2 regions of the Microbacterium sp. NPDC090014 genome follow, and region 2 is predicted to be linked to the other one. Evidence: riboswitches for the same ligand, from Rfam matches in the RefSeq annotation. Region 2 holds a riboswitch; the other holds the start of a gene.
What was found. A riboswitch is a leader RNA that binds a small molecule or an ion and turns the genes downstream of it on or off. The one in region 2 is predicted to bind thiamine pyrophosphate.
Positions count from the first base shown of each region.

Region 1: it holds a riboswitch for thiamine pyrophosphate, as region 2 does, so the genes downstream of both, ACIPV5_RS00550 (ECF transporter S component) here and thiM (hydroxyethylthiazole kinase) in region 2, are expected to answer to the same signal.

Region 1 covers NZ_JBIVFS010000001.1:119,303-126,580, reverse strand. The annotation lists gene ACIPV5_RS00565 (ABC transporter ATP-binding protein) at 1-1,048, shown strand, start outside; gene ACIPV5_RS00560 (ABC transporter ATP-binding protein) at 1,045-3,291, shown strand; gene ACIPV5_RS00555 (D-alanyl-D-alanine carboxypeptidase) at 3,407-4,870, opposite strand; TPP riboswitch at 4,954-5,063, shown strand; gene ACIPV5_RS00550 (ECF transporter S component) at 5,057-5,713, shown strand; gene ACIPV5_RS00545 (ABC transporter ATP-binding protein) at 5,710-7,170, shown strand; gene ACIPV5_RS00540 (energy-coupling factor transporter transmembrane component T family protein) at 7,167-7,278, shown strand, end outside.
Region 2 covers NZ_JBIVFS010000002.1:828,143-835,420, forward strand. The annotation lists gene ACIPV5_RS17480 (amino acid ABC transporter permease) at 1-702, shown strand, start outside; gene pheS (phenylalanine--tRNA ligase subunit alpha) at 751-1,791, shown strand; gene pheT (phenylalanine--tRNA ligase subunit beta) at 1,791-4,295, shown strand; gene ACIPV5_RS17495 (DUF402 domain-containing protein) at 4,428-5,144, shown strand; gene ACIPV5_RS17500 (NAD-dependent epimerase/dehydratase family protein) at 5,207-6,169, shown strand; TPP riboswitch at 6,191-6,284, shown strand; gene thiM (hydroxyethylthiazole kinase) at 6,275-7,123, shown strand; gene thiD (bifunctional hydroxymethylpyrimidine kinase/phosphomethylpyrimidine kinase) at 7,120-7,278, shown strand, end outside.

The DNA.
Region 1 (7,278 bases), on a different contig from region 2:
CATGGTCGTCGGCCGCAAGGTCGGCTCGCTGTTCGTCCTGCTGTTCCCGCTGTTCATGCTCATCCTCAACGTCACGATCGTGGCGGTCGTGTGGTTCGGCGGCATCGAGGTCAACAGCGGCACGGTGCAGGTCGGCACGATCTTCGCCTTCATGCAGTACATCGGCCAGATCATGGGCGGCGTCATCATGGCCAGCTTCATGGCGATCATGATCCCGCGCGCGGCAGTGTCGGCCGAGCGCATCGGCGAGGTCCTCGAGACGCAGTCGAGCATGGTGCGGCCGGCCGACGGCGTGACCGACTTCCCGACACCCGGTTCGGTCGCCTTCGACGGCGTCGAGTTCACCTACCCGGGCGCCGACTCTCCCGTTCTCAAGGGCATCAGCTTCGCGGCCGAGCCCGGCGAGACGGTGGCGATCGTCGGATCGACCGGTGCCGGCAAGACGACCCTCGTGTCGTTGATCCCACGACTCTTCGACGTCTCCGGCGGAGCCGTCTTCGTCGGCGGCGCCGATGTGCGCGATGCCGACGTCGAGTCGCTGTGGGCGACCATCGGCCTCGTTCCGCAGCGTCCGTTCCTCTTCACCGGAACGGTGGCCTCGAACCTCCGGTACGGCCGCGAGGACGCGACCGATGAAGAGCTCTGGCATGCGCTGGAGATCGCTCAGGGACGCGACTTCGTCGAGGAGATGCCCCAGGGGCTCGACTCGAGGATCACCCAGGGCGGCACCAACGTCTCGGGCGGTCAGCGTCAGCGCCTGGCGATCGCCCGCGCGATCGTCCGTCAGCCGCAGATCCTGGTCTTCGACGACTCGTTCTCCGCGCTCGACCTCACCACCGACGCCCGACTGAGGCAGGCGCTGTGGCGTGAACTGCCGCACGTGACCAAGATCGTGGTCGCGCAGCGCGTCTCATCCATCACCGATGCGGACCGCATCGTCGTCCTCGAAGGGGGCACCATGGTCGGCGTCGGCACGCACGAGGAGCTTCTCGAGACCAGCACGACCTACCGAGAGATCGTCGAATCGCAGCTGGGGGTGGACGCATGAGCGAGCAGGACGCTCCCCGGACCCGCCGCGGTCGCGCGGCCAAGGCTGCGGACACGACCACTGCGGTCGAGCCGGCGCTGACAGACGAAGAGAAGTACGAGGCCGAGCTCGCCGAGAAGGCGCGCCAGGACGGCGGCGGCTGGGACAGCGTCGCTCCCGGAAAGGCCGACAACTTCGGCAAGAGCTTCAGCCGGATGATCGGGCTGCTCAAGCCGTCGGCCGTCTGGTTCATCCTGGTGTCGATCGCCGGCGCCGTCGGCGTCGTGCTCACGGTCGCGGCGCCGAAGGTGCTCGGTGAGGCCACGAACCTCATCTACAAGGGCTTCATCTCCGTGCAGCTCGCGCAGGCGAACGGGGACTTCCCCGGGTTCCCCGCCGGCACTCCGCAGGTCGATGTCGTCGCGGCACTCCGCCAGGGAGGGCAGGACGACTTCGCCAATCAGGTCGAGGCCCTCGGCGCCTTCCGTGTCGGTGACGGTGTCGACTTCGACGCGCTGCGGTGGATCATCATCGCCGTGCTGGCGATCTATGTCACCGCCGCCTTCCTCAGCTGGATCCAGGGTTACGTCATCAACGTCATCATGGTCCGCACCATGTGGCGTCTGCGCGAGCAGGTCGAGGCGAAGATCAACCGTCTGCCCCTGTCGTACTTCGACAAGGTGCAGCGCGGTGATCTGATCTCGCGCGTGACGAACGACATCGACAACATCACCCAGACCATGCAGCAGTCGCTGTCCGGCGCGATCACGGCCGTACTCACGGTCGTGGGCGTGCTGGTCCTGATGTTCTCGATCTCCTGGCAGCTCGCTCTCGTCGCGCTCGTGGCGCTCCCGCTCATGGGTGTGATCTTCGGCGTCATCGGTCCTCGCTCGCAGAAGGCGTTCGGCACCCAGTGGCGCAAGGTCGGGCGTCTGAACGCTCGCGTCGAAGAGGCCTTCTCCGGTCACGCGCTGGTCAAGGTCTTCGGTCGCGAGCAGGACGCGCTGGAGAAGTTCCAGGGCGAGAACGAGGAGCTGTTCCAGGCCAGCTTCAAGGCGCAGTTCCTCTCCGGCATCATCATGCCGGCGATGACCTTCGTCGGCAGCCTCACCTACGTGGGCATCGCGGTGCTCGGCGGTCTCATGGTCGCCAACGGGCAGCTGCGTCTCGGAGACGTGCAGGCGTTCATCCAGTACTCGCAGCAGTTCACGCAGCCGCTGTCCGAGCTCGGTGGAATGGCGGCCGTAGTGCAGTCCGGTACGGCATCGGCCGAGCGGGTGTTCGAGCTCCTCGACACCGAAGAGCAGGAAGCGGACGACGCGGATGCTCCGAAGCTCGCCGACGGCAAGGGCGTCGTGGAGTTCGAGAACGTCGCGTTCTCGTACACTCCCGACCGTCCGCTGATCACCGACCTCTCGTTCCGGGTCGAGCCCGGTCAGACGGTCGCGATCGTCGGTCCGACGGGAGCGGGCAAGACCACTCTCGTCAACCTCATCATGCGGTTCTACGAACTGAACGGCGGGCGCATTCTGCTCGACGGTCAGGACATCTCCGAGGTCACGCGTGACCAGCTGCGCTCTCGCACCGGCATGGTCCTGCAGGACCCGTGGCTGTTCGCCGGGAGCATCCGCGAGAACATCCGGTACGGACGCTCGACCGCGACCGACGACGAGGTTCTCGAAGCGGCGAAGGCGACCTATGTGGATCGCTTCGTGCATGCCCTCCCTGAGGGCTACGACACCGTGCTCGACGAAGACGCGTCGAACGTCTCGGCGGGCGAGCGTCAGCTGATCACGATCGCGCGAGCGTTCGTGGCCCAGCCGTCGATCCTGATCCTCGATGAGGCCACGTCGGCGGTCGACACCCGCACCGAGCTGTTGCTGCAGCACGCGATGGCGGCGCTTCGACAGGGACGCACGTCGTTCGTGATCGCGCACCGCCTGTCGACCATCCGCGATGCCGACCTCATCCTCGTGATGGAGCACGGAGACATCGTCGAGAAGGGCACGCACGACGAGCTCATCGCCGCGCAGGGCGCCTACTGGCGGCTCTACCAGTCGCAGTTCGAACAGGCGGCGACCGACATCGACGCAGAGGACGCGCTCACCGGCTCGACTCCGGTCGTCATGAGCGGCGACGCCGAAGACGCGGCTGCGTCGGCACAGGTCGGCGTCTCGGTGGGGGCGCAGACTCCCGCCGCCGAGGCAGCGGCCGCACAGGCAGTGGTCGAACGGCCGGATGCCGGAGGCTCCTCACGCGCCTGAAGCGACAGAGCCCCTGAAGCGACAGAGCCCCTGAAGCGACAGAGCGCCTCGCCTCCCGAATCCCGGGCGGCGAGGCGTTCTGCGTCCGTCGAGCTTTCGCTGGAGGGACGACGCGTCAGCGCTGGTCGGCCGTGATGCCGAGGAGTTCGAGGGGGTGGGTCAGTCGCCACCACGGGCTCGGGGCATCGACATCGTCGGCGAGCGACAGCGACGTGGTCACCGTGTTCAACGGCCCGACGCTCGTCATCGTGCCGACCTCGTCGCCCGCTTCGCGGCTGTCGCCGAGTGAGAAGTCCGTCGAGGCCTCGGCGACGGCGCCGTTCCACAGAACCACATCGGCATCCGCATCCGTGACGACATCGGTGCTCGCGCCCCACGCCGTGGTGACGGTGCCGACGACCGTGCCCTCGGCGACGGCGGGAGTCTGCTGCTCCAGCGCCGTCTCGACCTGCGTGAACAGCGAACGGGTCTCCGTGAGGCGCTGCGCGTCGTCGGCCTGACCGAGAACCGACGCGTACAGATGCACAGTCGTGTCGTCGACGGTGACGACCTTCGCGGTCAACAGGTTCCAGCTGTCGCCGAGCGTGCCGGTCTTGACGCCGACGACGCCGGGGTCCGCCAGCATCCCGTTCGTGTTCACCACCGTGCCCGCGCCCGGAAGATCGACCGACGGAGTGCCGACGATGCCGGCGAAGACGGGGTTCTGCATCGCGATCTCGGCCAACGCGACGAGCGACTCGGGTGTGGCCCGGTTGCGGTCGTCGAAGCCCGACGGAGTGATGATCGTGATGTCGTCGAGACCACGGTCGCGCAGCCACACAGCTGCTGCGGCGGTGAATGACGAAGGGGAACCCCAGATCTCCGCGGAGAGCCGGTCGATGTAGTTGTTGGCCGATCCGAGCAGCGTTCCCTGGAGGAGCTGGAACTCGGTGAGAGTGCCCCCCACGGGCACGTCGAGCGCGGACTGGTCGGAGCGGCGGTAGTCCCAGTAGGCCAGGTTGTCGGCCCGCGTGAACGAGAACTCGGGGCCCTGCTCGCCCACGGCGAGGGGCATCCGCTCGAGCACCATCAAGCTCGAGACGACCTTGGTGACGCTTGCGATCGCGGCAGCGTCGAGCGACGACGACGTCGTACCGATGCCGCCGATCCCCACGGCAGCGCTTCCCTGGGCAGGGAAGGTGATCGCGGCAGCGGGCGCCGCGACGGGGGCGAGTTCGACGGCCTGAACCGTCGGCGCGACCTCGTGCAACGGCCACAGCATGGCCGATCCGGCGTAGGTGCCGAGCAAGCCGACGAGGACGCCGAGCGGCACCAGCACGCCGGGCCGGGCGATCGCCGGGCGCAGGTGCGCTCCGGTCAGCAGCGCACCGCCGCTCTCCACGGCCGGCGCGTCATCGAGCGCGTCGGTCGCCGGGTGCTGGGCCACGTCGACCGGGTCGACCCACGTCAGGGGAGTGCCGCCGCTGTCTTCCTCCGCCCACTGCGCGGGGGGAGTCGCCTCAGGAGTGAAGATCGCAGAGACGTCGTCATCCGCAGGAACGGCGGAGGCGGTGGCCTCGGCGGAATCGGGAGCGGTCACCTCCTCACGGTACCGAACTCGTGCGGGGATCCGTGTCGCTGCATCGGGAGAGGACGAGGGGTGTCGCCTCTGGGTAAGATCGTGGGTACAACCACGGGAGTCCGGCGAGCCGGGCTGAGAGGGAGCGAATCGCGCTTCGACCGTCGAACCTGATCTGGGTCATGCCAGCGCAGGGAGGAGTCACAGATGAGTACATCCACGTCCGGATCCACCACGGGATCGGCATCGGCCACGCAGTCGTCGACGGGCCTCGGTCGCCCGCAGCTCTGGCGCTGGCGGGTCGTCGACATCGTCGTGGCGAGTGTCATCGCCGTCGCATGCGCGATGATCTTCCTGCTCTGGAACGTCGGCTACGAGGTGCCGAGCAGCATCCTGACGCCGCTGCTCCCCGGTGTTCAGGGCCTGCTCGCCGGCCCCTGGCTGATCGCCGGAGTGCTCGGCGGCCTGATCATCCGCAAGCCCGGTGCCGCTCTGTACACCGAGCTGGTCGCCGCGATCATCTCAGCACTCGTCGGCAACGCGTGGGGCCCGCTCACGATCGTCTCGGGCCTCGTACAGGGTCTCGGCGCAGAGCTGGTGTTCCTGATCTTCCTGTACGGCGTCTGGCGGCTGCCTGTCGCGATGCTGGCTGGTGCCGGTGCGGGTCTCGCCTGCGGCATCAACGACCGCATCCTCTGGTACGCCGGCGCCGACACGCTCTTCACGAGCGTCTACATCGTCTCGACGACCATCTCGGGTGCGGTCATCGCCGGGCTCGGGGCGTGGTTGATCGCCCGAGGACTCGCCGCCACGGGCGCCCTCAGCCGGTTCGCCGCCGGCCGCGAGGTCACCGCACGGGTGTGAGCTCGCTCACGACGCCCGCCACCCTCGAAGCCCGTGGCTGGGGGTGGCGGTACGCGACGCGACGGCGCTGGGCGGTGCGCGACGTCGACCTGCGCATCGAGCCGGGGGAGCGGGTGCTGCTGCTCGGCGCCTCCGGCTCGGGCAAGTCGACGCTGCTCCAGGGGTTCGGCGGGGTGCTCGGCGGTGCGGATGAGGGCGAGACGCACGGTGCGCTGCTCGTCGACGGCGTGCCGCCCACCGACGCCCGGGGTCGGGTCGGGATGGTCCTGCAGGATCCCGATACGCAGACGATCCTCGCGAGGGTCGGCGACGACGTCGCCTTCGGCTGCGAGAACCTCGGCGTCCCCCGAGACGAGATCTGGCAGCGGGTGCGCGCGGCGCTGGACGCCGTAGAGCTCGACGTCGCCCTCGATCGATCCACGGCCGCGCTGTCGGGCGGTCAGAAGCAGCGCCTCGCCCTCGCCGGCGTGCTCGCGATGCGACCGGGTGCCATCCTGCTCGACGAACCGACGGCGAACCTCGACCCCGAAGGGGTGCGGGACGTACGGGATGCCGTGGCCGCCGCCCTCGATGCGACGGGTGCGACCCTCGTGGTCATCGAGCATCGCATCGACATCTGGCTGCCAATCGTGACCCGGGTGATCGTGCTCGGCGCCGAGCCCGACGGCACGGTCGTGCTCGCCGACGGCAGCCCGGACGCGGTCCTCGGCGCTCGGGGCGCGGAGCTCGCGGCATCCGGTGTCTGGGTTCCCGGGCACCCGCCCGCCGTCCCGCCCGCACCGGCGCAGCGGCCGGGAGCGACGCTGCTGGAGGCCCGTGGTCTCACTGTGTCTCGCAGGCGCGGGCTCGCCGTCGCCGGTCCGTTCGACGTCGATGTGCGCGCCGGAGAGGTGCTCGGGGTCACCGGCGCGAACGGCGCAGGCAAATCGACGCTCGGGCTCACGCTCGCGGGATTGATCCCGGCCGAAGAAGGTCGGGTCGCCGCTCTGCCGCCCCTCGCCGCCGGAGAGAAGCCGGATCCCATCCACTGGTCGTCGCGCGCGCTGCTCACGCGCATCGCATCGGTCATGCAGACGCCCGAGCACCAGCTGCTCGCCAAGACCGTGCGCGACGAGCTGTCGGTCGGGCCGCGGGCGCTGAAGCTGCCGGACGCCGAGATCGCCTCCCGAGTCGACGACCTGCTCGAAAGACTGCGGCTCACCTCGCTCGCCGCAGCCAATCCCTACACCCTGTCGGGCGGAGAGAAGCGGCGGCTCACGGTCGCCGCCGCCCTCGCCACGCGGCCCCGGATGCTGGTGCTCGACGAGCCCACCTTCGGGCAGGATGCGACGACCTGGGCCGAACTCGTCGGCCTGATCGCACGTCTGCGCGACGAGGGCACGGCGATCGTGGCGATCAGTCATGACGAGACCGTGCTCGAGGCTCTGCACGCTCGGCGCATCGAGGTGGGACGATGATCGATCCGCTGACCGCCCGCGTCGAACGATCCGGTCCGATCGCCCCGCGCTCGGCCCTCGCGAAACTCATCGCGGCGCTTCTCATCGCCCTGCCCCTCGTGCTGACGA
Region 2 (7,278 bases):
GTCGTCCTCGGCTTCGTGCTGGCCATCGGGCGGCTCTCCGAGCACGCGTGGGTGCGGATCCCCGTGACAGCCGTCACGGAGCTCTTCCGTGCCGTTCCGGTGCTGGTGTTCATGATGCTGCTCTACTACGGGCTCCCCGTGGTCGGAATCAAGATGGATCCGTACTGGGCCGTCGTGATCGCACTGATGGCCTACAACGGCTCCGTGCTCGCCGAGGTGCTGCGGGCCGGCATCGAGTCTCTGCCTCGGGGGCAGAAAGAAGCGGGCTACGCGATCGGACTCCGCAAGAGCGGCGTGATGCGTCTCATCCTCCTGCCGCAGGCGATCCGGGCGATGCTCCCGGTGATCGTCGCGCAGCTGGTCGTCACGATGAAGGACACCGCTCTGGGCTTCATCATCACGTACCCCGAGCTGCTGTACTACGCGAAGCAGCTGACGTCGCAGCAGGGGCGCCCGATCCTGCAGTCGGCCTTCGTCATCGGCGGCATCTACATCGTCATGTGCCTCATCCTGTCGGGCATCGCGAAGTGGGTGGAGATCCAGACCCGTCGCTCGCCGAAGGTGAAGGCGATCCACGCGGCAGAGGATCCCCGCCAGCACGGCGACGGCACCGACACCGAGCTCATCACCCTGCAGCGCGGGGGTAGCGGCTTCGGCGGCACCGGTGGTGTAGGCGGGCTGGACAGCTCCGATCCGAAGTGATGTCCACCGGCGCGGGGCGACCGCCTCGCGCCGGTAGACTCCTGTCTCGTGTCTGAGTCTCCCGAAATCACCCCGGAAGCGGTCGAAGCCGCCGTGGCGGCCGCGCTCGAAGCGATCGCCGCAGCCGCCGATACGACCGAACTGAAAGCCGCTCGCGCCGCGCACGTCGCCGACGGATCGCCGCTCGCCGTCCTGAACGCCTCGATGCGTCAGGTCGCCCCCGAGAACAAGGCCGCCTTCGGCAAGCTCGTCGGCCAGGGCCGCGGTCAGGTCACCAAGGCCCTCGCCGCCAAGGAGGAGGAGCTCGCCGCCGCGGAGGTCGCTGAGCGCCTCGAGGCCGAGCGGCTGGACATCACGGCGATCCCCTCGCGCACACGCGTCGGCGCCCGGCATCCGCTGACCCTGCTGAGCGAGCAGATCTCCGACATCTTCGTGGGCATGGGCTGGGAGATCGCGGAAGGACCCGAGCTCGAGCACGAGTGGTTCAACTTCGACGCTCTGAACTTCGACGTCGACCACCCCGCCCGTCAGGAACAGGACACCTTCTACGTCGACCCGCCATCGCGCCATCTCGTCATGCGCACGCACACGAGCCCCGTGCAGGTGCGCTCGATGCTCGACCGCGAGGTGCCGATCTACGTGCTCTGCCCCGGCCGCGTGTACCGCACCGACGAGTTCGACGCGACGCACCTCCCCGTCTTCACCCAGTTCGAAGGACTCGTCGTCGACAAGGGGATCTCGATGGCGCATCTCAAGGGAACGCTCGACCATGTCGCGCGTCAGCTCTTCGGCCCCGAGGCCAAGACGCGCTTCCGCACGAACTTCTTCCCCTTCACCGAGCCGTCGGCCGAGCTCGACCTCTGGCACCCCACCTTCAAGGGCGGCGCCCGTTGGATCGAGTGGGGCGGCTGCGGCATGATCAACCCGAACGTGCTCCGTGCGGCGGGGATCGATCCCGACGTCTACAGCGGCTTCGCGTTCGGAATGGGCGTCGAGCGGGGACTCATGTTCCGCAGCGATGTGCAGGACATGCGGGACATGGCAGAGGGCGATGTCCGTTTCAGCGAGCAGTACGGGATGGTGGTGTGATGCGCGTCCCGCTTTCGTGGCTGCGTGAGTACGTCGATCTGGCAGCGGATACGACACCGGAGGATGTCCTCGCAGCGCTCGTGACCGTCGGATTCGAGGAGGAGGACGTCCACCGCTTCGAGATCTCGGGTCCCGTCGTCGTCGGACAGGTCGTCTCGCTCGAGGCCGAGCCGCAGTCCAACGGCAAGACGATCAACTGGTGCCAGGTCGATGTCGGTGAGGCGAACGGCGGAATCCGCGGAATCGTCTGTGGCGCGCACAACTTCGTCGCGGGTGACAAGGTCGTCGTGACGCTTCCCGGTGCAGTGCTGCCGGGGCCGTTCCCGATCGCCGCCCGCAAGACCTACGGGCACGTGTCCGACGGCATGATCGCCTCTGCGCGTGAGCTGGGGCTCGGCGACGAGCACAACGGCATCCTCGTCCTCGCGGACCTCGGTATCGATGCACCCGTCGGCACAGACGCCATCAGCCTGCTCGGACTCGACGATGTCGCGGTCGAGATCAACGTCACGCCCGACCGCGGGTACGCGTTCTCGCTGCGCGGTGTCGCCCGTGAGTACTCCCACGCGACCGGAGCACCGTTCCGCGACCCGGCCGAGCGCGACTTCACCGAGCTCCAGCCGGGCGCCGGTCACACGGCGATCGTCGACGATGCAGCCCCCGTACGCGGCCGCGTCGGCGCCAGCGAGTTCGTCACGCGCGTCGTCCGAGACGTCGACCCCGCGCGGCCGACCCCGCCGTGGATGATCGCGCGGCTGTCGCTCGCCGGCATGCGCTCGCTCGGCATCCTGATCGACATCACCAACTACGTGATGCTCGAATTGGGGCAGCCGCTGCACGGGTACGACCTCGACAGGCTCTCCGGTGGCATCACCGTGCGTCGTGCGACGGCCGGTGAGACGATGACGACCCTCGACGGCCAGGAGCGGAAGCTCCACGTCGAGGACCTCCTGATCACCGACGAATCGGGTCCCATCGGTCTCGCCGGAGTCATGGGCGGCGGCACGACCGAGATGAGCGACACGACGCACAACGTGCTCATCGAGGCCGCGACCTTCGACCCCGTGACGATCGCCCGCACCGCACGCCGTCACAAGCTGCCCAGCGAGGCATCCAAGCGGTTCGAGCGCGGTGTCGACCCGCTCGTGCCGTTCGTGGCAGCCCGCCGTGCAGCCGACCTGATGGTCGAGTTCGCCGGCGGCACGCTCACCGACGAGGGCGGCGCTCTGTTCGCCGAGGTCTTCGTCGCGGACATCGACCTCCCGCGCGGATTCGTGCAGGGGCTCATCGGCGTCGACTACTCCGACGACGAGATCGTCGGCGCGCTCACGACCATCGGCGCAGAGGTCTCCGGGTCGGATGCCGGGTGGACCGTGATCCCGCCGACCTGGCGTCCCGACCTCACCGACAAGTGGTCTCTCGCCGAAGAGGTCGCTCGCATCCACGGTCTCGACCGCATCCCGTCCGTGCTGCCGACGCCGCCGTCCGGCCGCGGGCTCACCGCACACCAGCAGGGTCGTCGCCGCGTCGCCGACGCGCTGGCGGCTGCCGGTCTCGTCGAGACGCCCTCGTTCCCCTTCACGACGGAGGCGGAGAACGACCTGCACGGCTCGGCGTCGGGAGAGCATCTGCCCAGCATCCGGCTCGCGAACCCGCTCGACGGCTCCGCTCCGTTCCTGCGTCGATCGCTGATCCCCGGGCTTCTGCAGACCGCGCACCGCAACATCTCGCGCGGCCTCACGGACCTCGCGCTGTTCGAGACCGGAGTCGTGTTCCTGCCCGAGCCGGGTGTCGAGTACGGCACGGACGAGGTGCCGCCGCTCGGCGAGCGTCCGTCGGACGACACGCTCGCCGAACTGAACGCGTCGATCCCACCGCAGCACCGCCATGTCGCGGCGCTGTTCACCGGCAACGTCGTGACCAAGCAGCCGGGACGCGCCGCGGAGCCCTACGGGCTCTCCGAGGCGCTCGACGCCGCCAGAGTCATCGCGGCTGCAGCCGGAGTCGACCTCGATGTGGTGCAGGGGCAGCGCGCGGCGCTGCACCCCGGACGCACCGGCGTGCTCTCCGTCGGCGACGTCGAGATCGGATACGTCGGCGAACTCCACCCCGAGGTCGCCGCCGGAGCAGACCTTCCCGGTCGTGCCATCGTGCTCGAGCTCGACCTCGACGAGGTCATCGCGCTCGGCGGGAACCGTGCGGTCGCCGCCTCGCTGTCGACCTTCCCCGCTGCGACACAGGACGTGTCGCTGGTGGTCGGCGCTGATGTGCCGGCGGGCGACGTGCGCGCTGCGCTCACCGAGGGCGCCGGTGCGCTTCTCGAGTCGATCCGCCTCGTCGACGACTACCGGGGGGACGGCGTCGCGGATGGTCAGAAGAGTCTCACCTTCGCGCTGCGCTTCCGTGCGGACGACCGCACGCTCACCGCAGCCGAGGCGACAGAGGCGAAGCTCGCGGGTGTCTCTGTCGCAGCTGAGCGCTTCGACGCGACCCTGCGCGACTGAAGCTCCGCCTGAACCGACCCGCACGCGGACCGCACTCGAATGGTGCGGTCCGCGTGCGCGTGTGCTCTCGGGATGCTGCCGACGCCGCCGAGCCGACCTGAGCGCGGTGGACCTGCGAGGTACCGTGTCGGGATGAGCATCCTGCCCCACAGCACTCCCGCGGCGGTTCCCGATGGTGTCCGACCGATGGGTGAAGCGCCGTTCCTCGAACCCGGCGACCAGATCTCCTGGCACTACCGCAAGCCCGGCTGGCAGCCCGGCGATGCGTCGACCATCACGCCCATGCGGGTGGTCCGCGACGATGAACGCGGTCTGGTGGCCTGGCTCGCTCCGGGCACGCTCCAGGAGGGGCAGGGCACTCCGGCGGGCGAGCGCATCCGGACCGTTCCGCTCGAGCGTCGGTGGCTCGATCCGCGTACCCGGATCGTGGAGGAGTGGTGGGGCAACGGCATCCTCCGCATCGCTCCGGCCGGTGCGGCGTGGTCGGTGTGGCTGTTCTGGAGCGATGTGAGCGGTCCCGAGTGGGAGTTCGCCGGGTGGTACGTGAATCTCGAGAACGCGCATCTGCGCACCGACCGCGACACTTATTCATCGGATCACATCCTCGACGTGGAGATCCAGGCGGACGGTCAGGTGCACCTCAAGGACGAGGACGAGGTGATCGCGGCCGTCGAGCAGGGACGTCTCACCTCTGAGCAGGCCGCGCAGATCGAACGACACGCGGACGCGGCGATCGAGTCCTTCCATCACGGTGACTGGCCGTTCGACGCCGAATGGCGCGACTGGCGCCCGGATCCCTCGTGGACGGTCCCGGAACTGTCCGGCCTGTCGGATCTTCGCACGAGCTGACGGGCATCCGCCCTGAGCGGAAGACCCTTCCCCTCGCGCGGCGAAGATGGTGGCATGGGGTCATGACGGATGTTCTGATCCTCGGCGGCACCGGCTGGCTGTCCGGCCGCATCGCCAGACGGCTGCTCCTGAGCGGGGCGACGGTGATGTGTCTGGCGCGCGGAGGACGCCCGTCTCCGGAGGGCGCGAGCCTGGTGCTGGCCGATCGTGACGCGGCGGACGCCTACGATACGGTGTCCGGTCGAGAGTGGGATCACGTGATCGACGTCTCGTCGAACGCGGCCCACGTCTCCGCTGCGGTCGCGGCACTCGGTGAGCGAGCGGGCCGCTGGACGTACGTCTCGTCGATGTCGGCATACTCCGACGAGGAGACCGTCGGTGCAGACGAGTCGGCGACGCTGCATCCGCCGGCTGAGAGGGGAGACGACGAGTACGGCCGGCAGAAGGTGGCCGCCGAGGACGCCGTGCGTGCACTCGGCGACCGCACCCTGATCGTGCGCCCGGGATTGATCGTCGGGGCGGACGACCCGAGCGATCGTTTCGGGTACTGGGCTGCCGCTTTTCTGCGTGCCGAGGACGGCCCCGTGCTGCTTCCGCCTGTCGAGGAGCGAGACGTGCAGGTGATCGACGTCGACGACCTGTCAGAGTTCGTCGCCACCACGAGGGCCACCGGTGTGATCAACACGATCGGCGATCGGCATCGGCTGAGCGAGGTCCTCGACGCCGTGCGCAGACGTGCGGGGCACCGGGGAGACACGGTCGCGGCATCTGACGCCTGGCTCGTCGAGCACGGTGTGGCGTATTGGGCGGGGGAGCGGTCGCTGCCGCTGTGGCTGCCGAGCGAGATGACCGGATTCATGACCAGGTCGAACGCCCGCTACCGCGCGGCAGGAGGTCGGCTTCGTCCGCTCGACGAGACGATCGCCGCCGTGGTCGATGACGAGCAGGCGCGCGGCGTCGATCGGGACCGGCGGGCAGGGCTCACTCGCGCCGACGAACTCGCGCTGTTGCAGCTGATCGACTGATCGGGGCCTCGCTAGACTGCGATCAGTGACACGGGGTGCCGCATCCGCGGCTGAGAACAGACCCGTCGAACCTGATCTAGTTCGTACTAGCGAAGGGATGTCGCGTTGAGCGATCGTCTGCGTCCTGATTCCGAATCGACCTTGGCCACCTCGGCGGCTGAGCTCCTGACAGGGCTGCGCGACAGCCCACCCTTGACCCATTGCATCACCAACAGCGTCGTCACGGGCTTCACCGCGAACGTGCTGCTCGCCCTCGGCGCGGCGCCGGCGATGGTCGACATCGTCGGTGAGGCGGGGATGTTCGCCGGGGTGGCCTCCGGGGTGCTGATCAACCTCGGTACGCCGACTCCGGAGCAGCGTGCGGCGAGCCGTGAAGCCGCGGCAGGAGCCCTCGCCGCAGGTACTCCGTGGGTGCTGGATCCCGTCGCGATCGGCGCGCTGCCGGTGCGCACGGCACTCGCGCACGAGCTGGCCGACGCACGCCCCACGGCGATCAGGGGGAACGCCTCGGAGATCCTCGCCCTCGCGGGGCTCAGCGCTGGGGGGCGCGGCGTCGATGCGACGGACACGACCGATGCCGCGGCCGAGGCGGCACTCGCACTCGCTTCGCGGCACGGTTCGGTGGTCGCGGTGTCGGGACCGGTCGACCTGGTGACGGATGGAGCACGATTGCTCCGCATCGCGAACGGTCATGAACTGCTCACCCGTGTCACCGGCGGCGGATGCGCGCTGGGCGCCGTCATGGCGGCGTTCCTCGGTGCGGCGCGCTCGACCGCTGCGGATCCGCTCACCGCCGTCTCGGCGGCGAGCCTCGTGTACACGATCGCCGCCGAGCGCGCCGCGGCGCGGGCCCCGGGCCCCGGCAGCTTCGCCGTCGCACTGCTCGACGCGCTCGCCGCCGTGCAGCCGGAGGACCTCGCCGTCGCCGCGCGTGTGCAGGAGCACGCGCTGTGATCGCGGACCTCTCCCTCTACCTCGTCACGGATCCCACCCTCTGCGGCGAGCGGGGCGTCGCGGAGACGGTGCGACTCGCCGTCGACGGGGGAGTGCGCATCGTCCAGCTGCGCGACAAGGACGCGACGGATGCCGAGACCGCCGATCAGTTGATC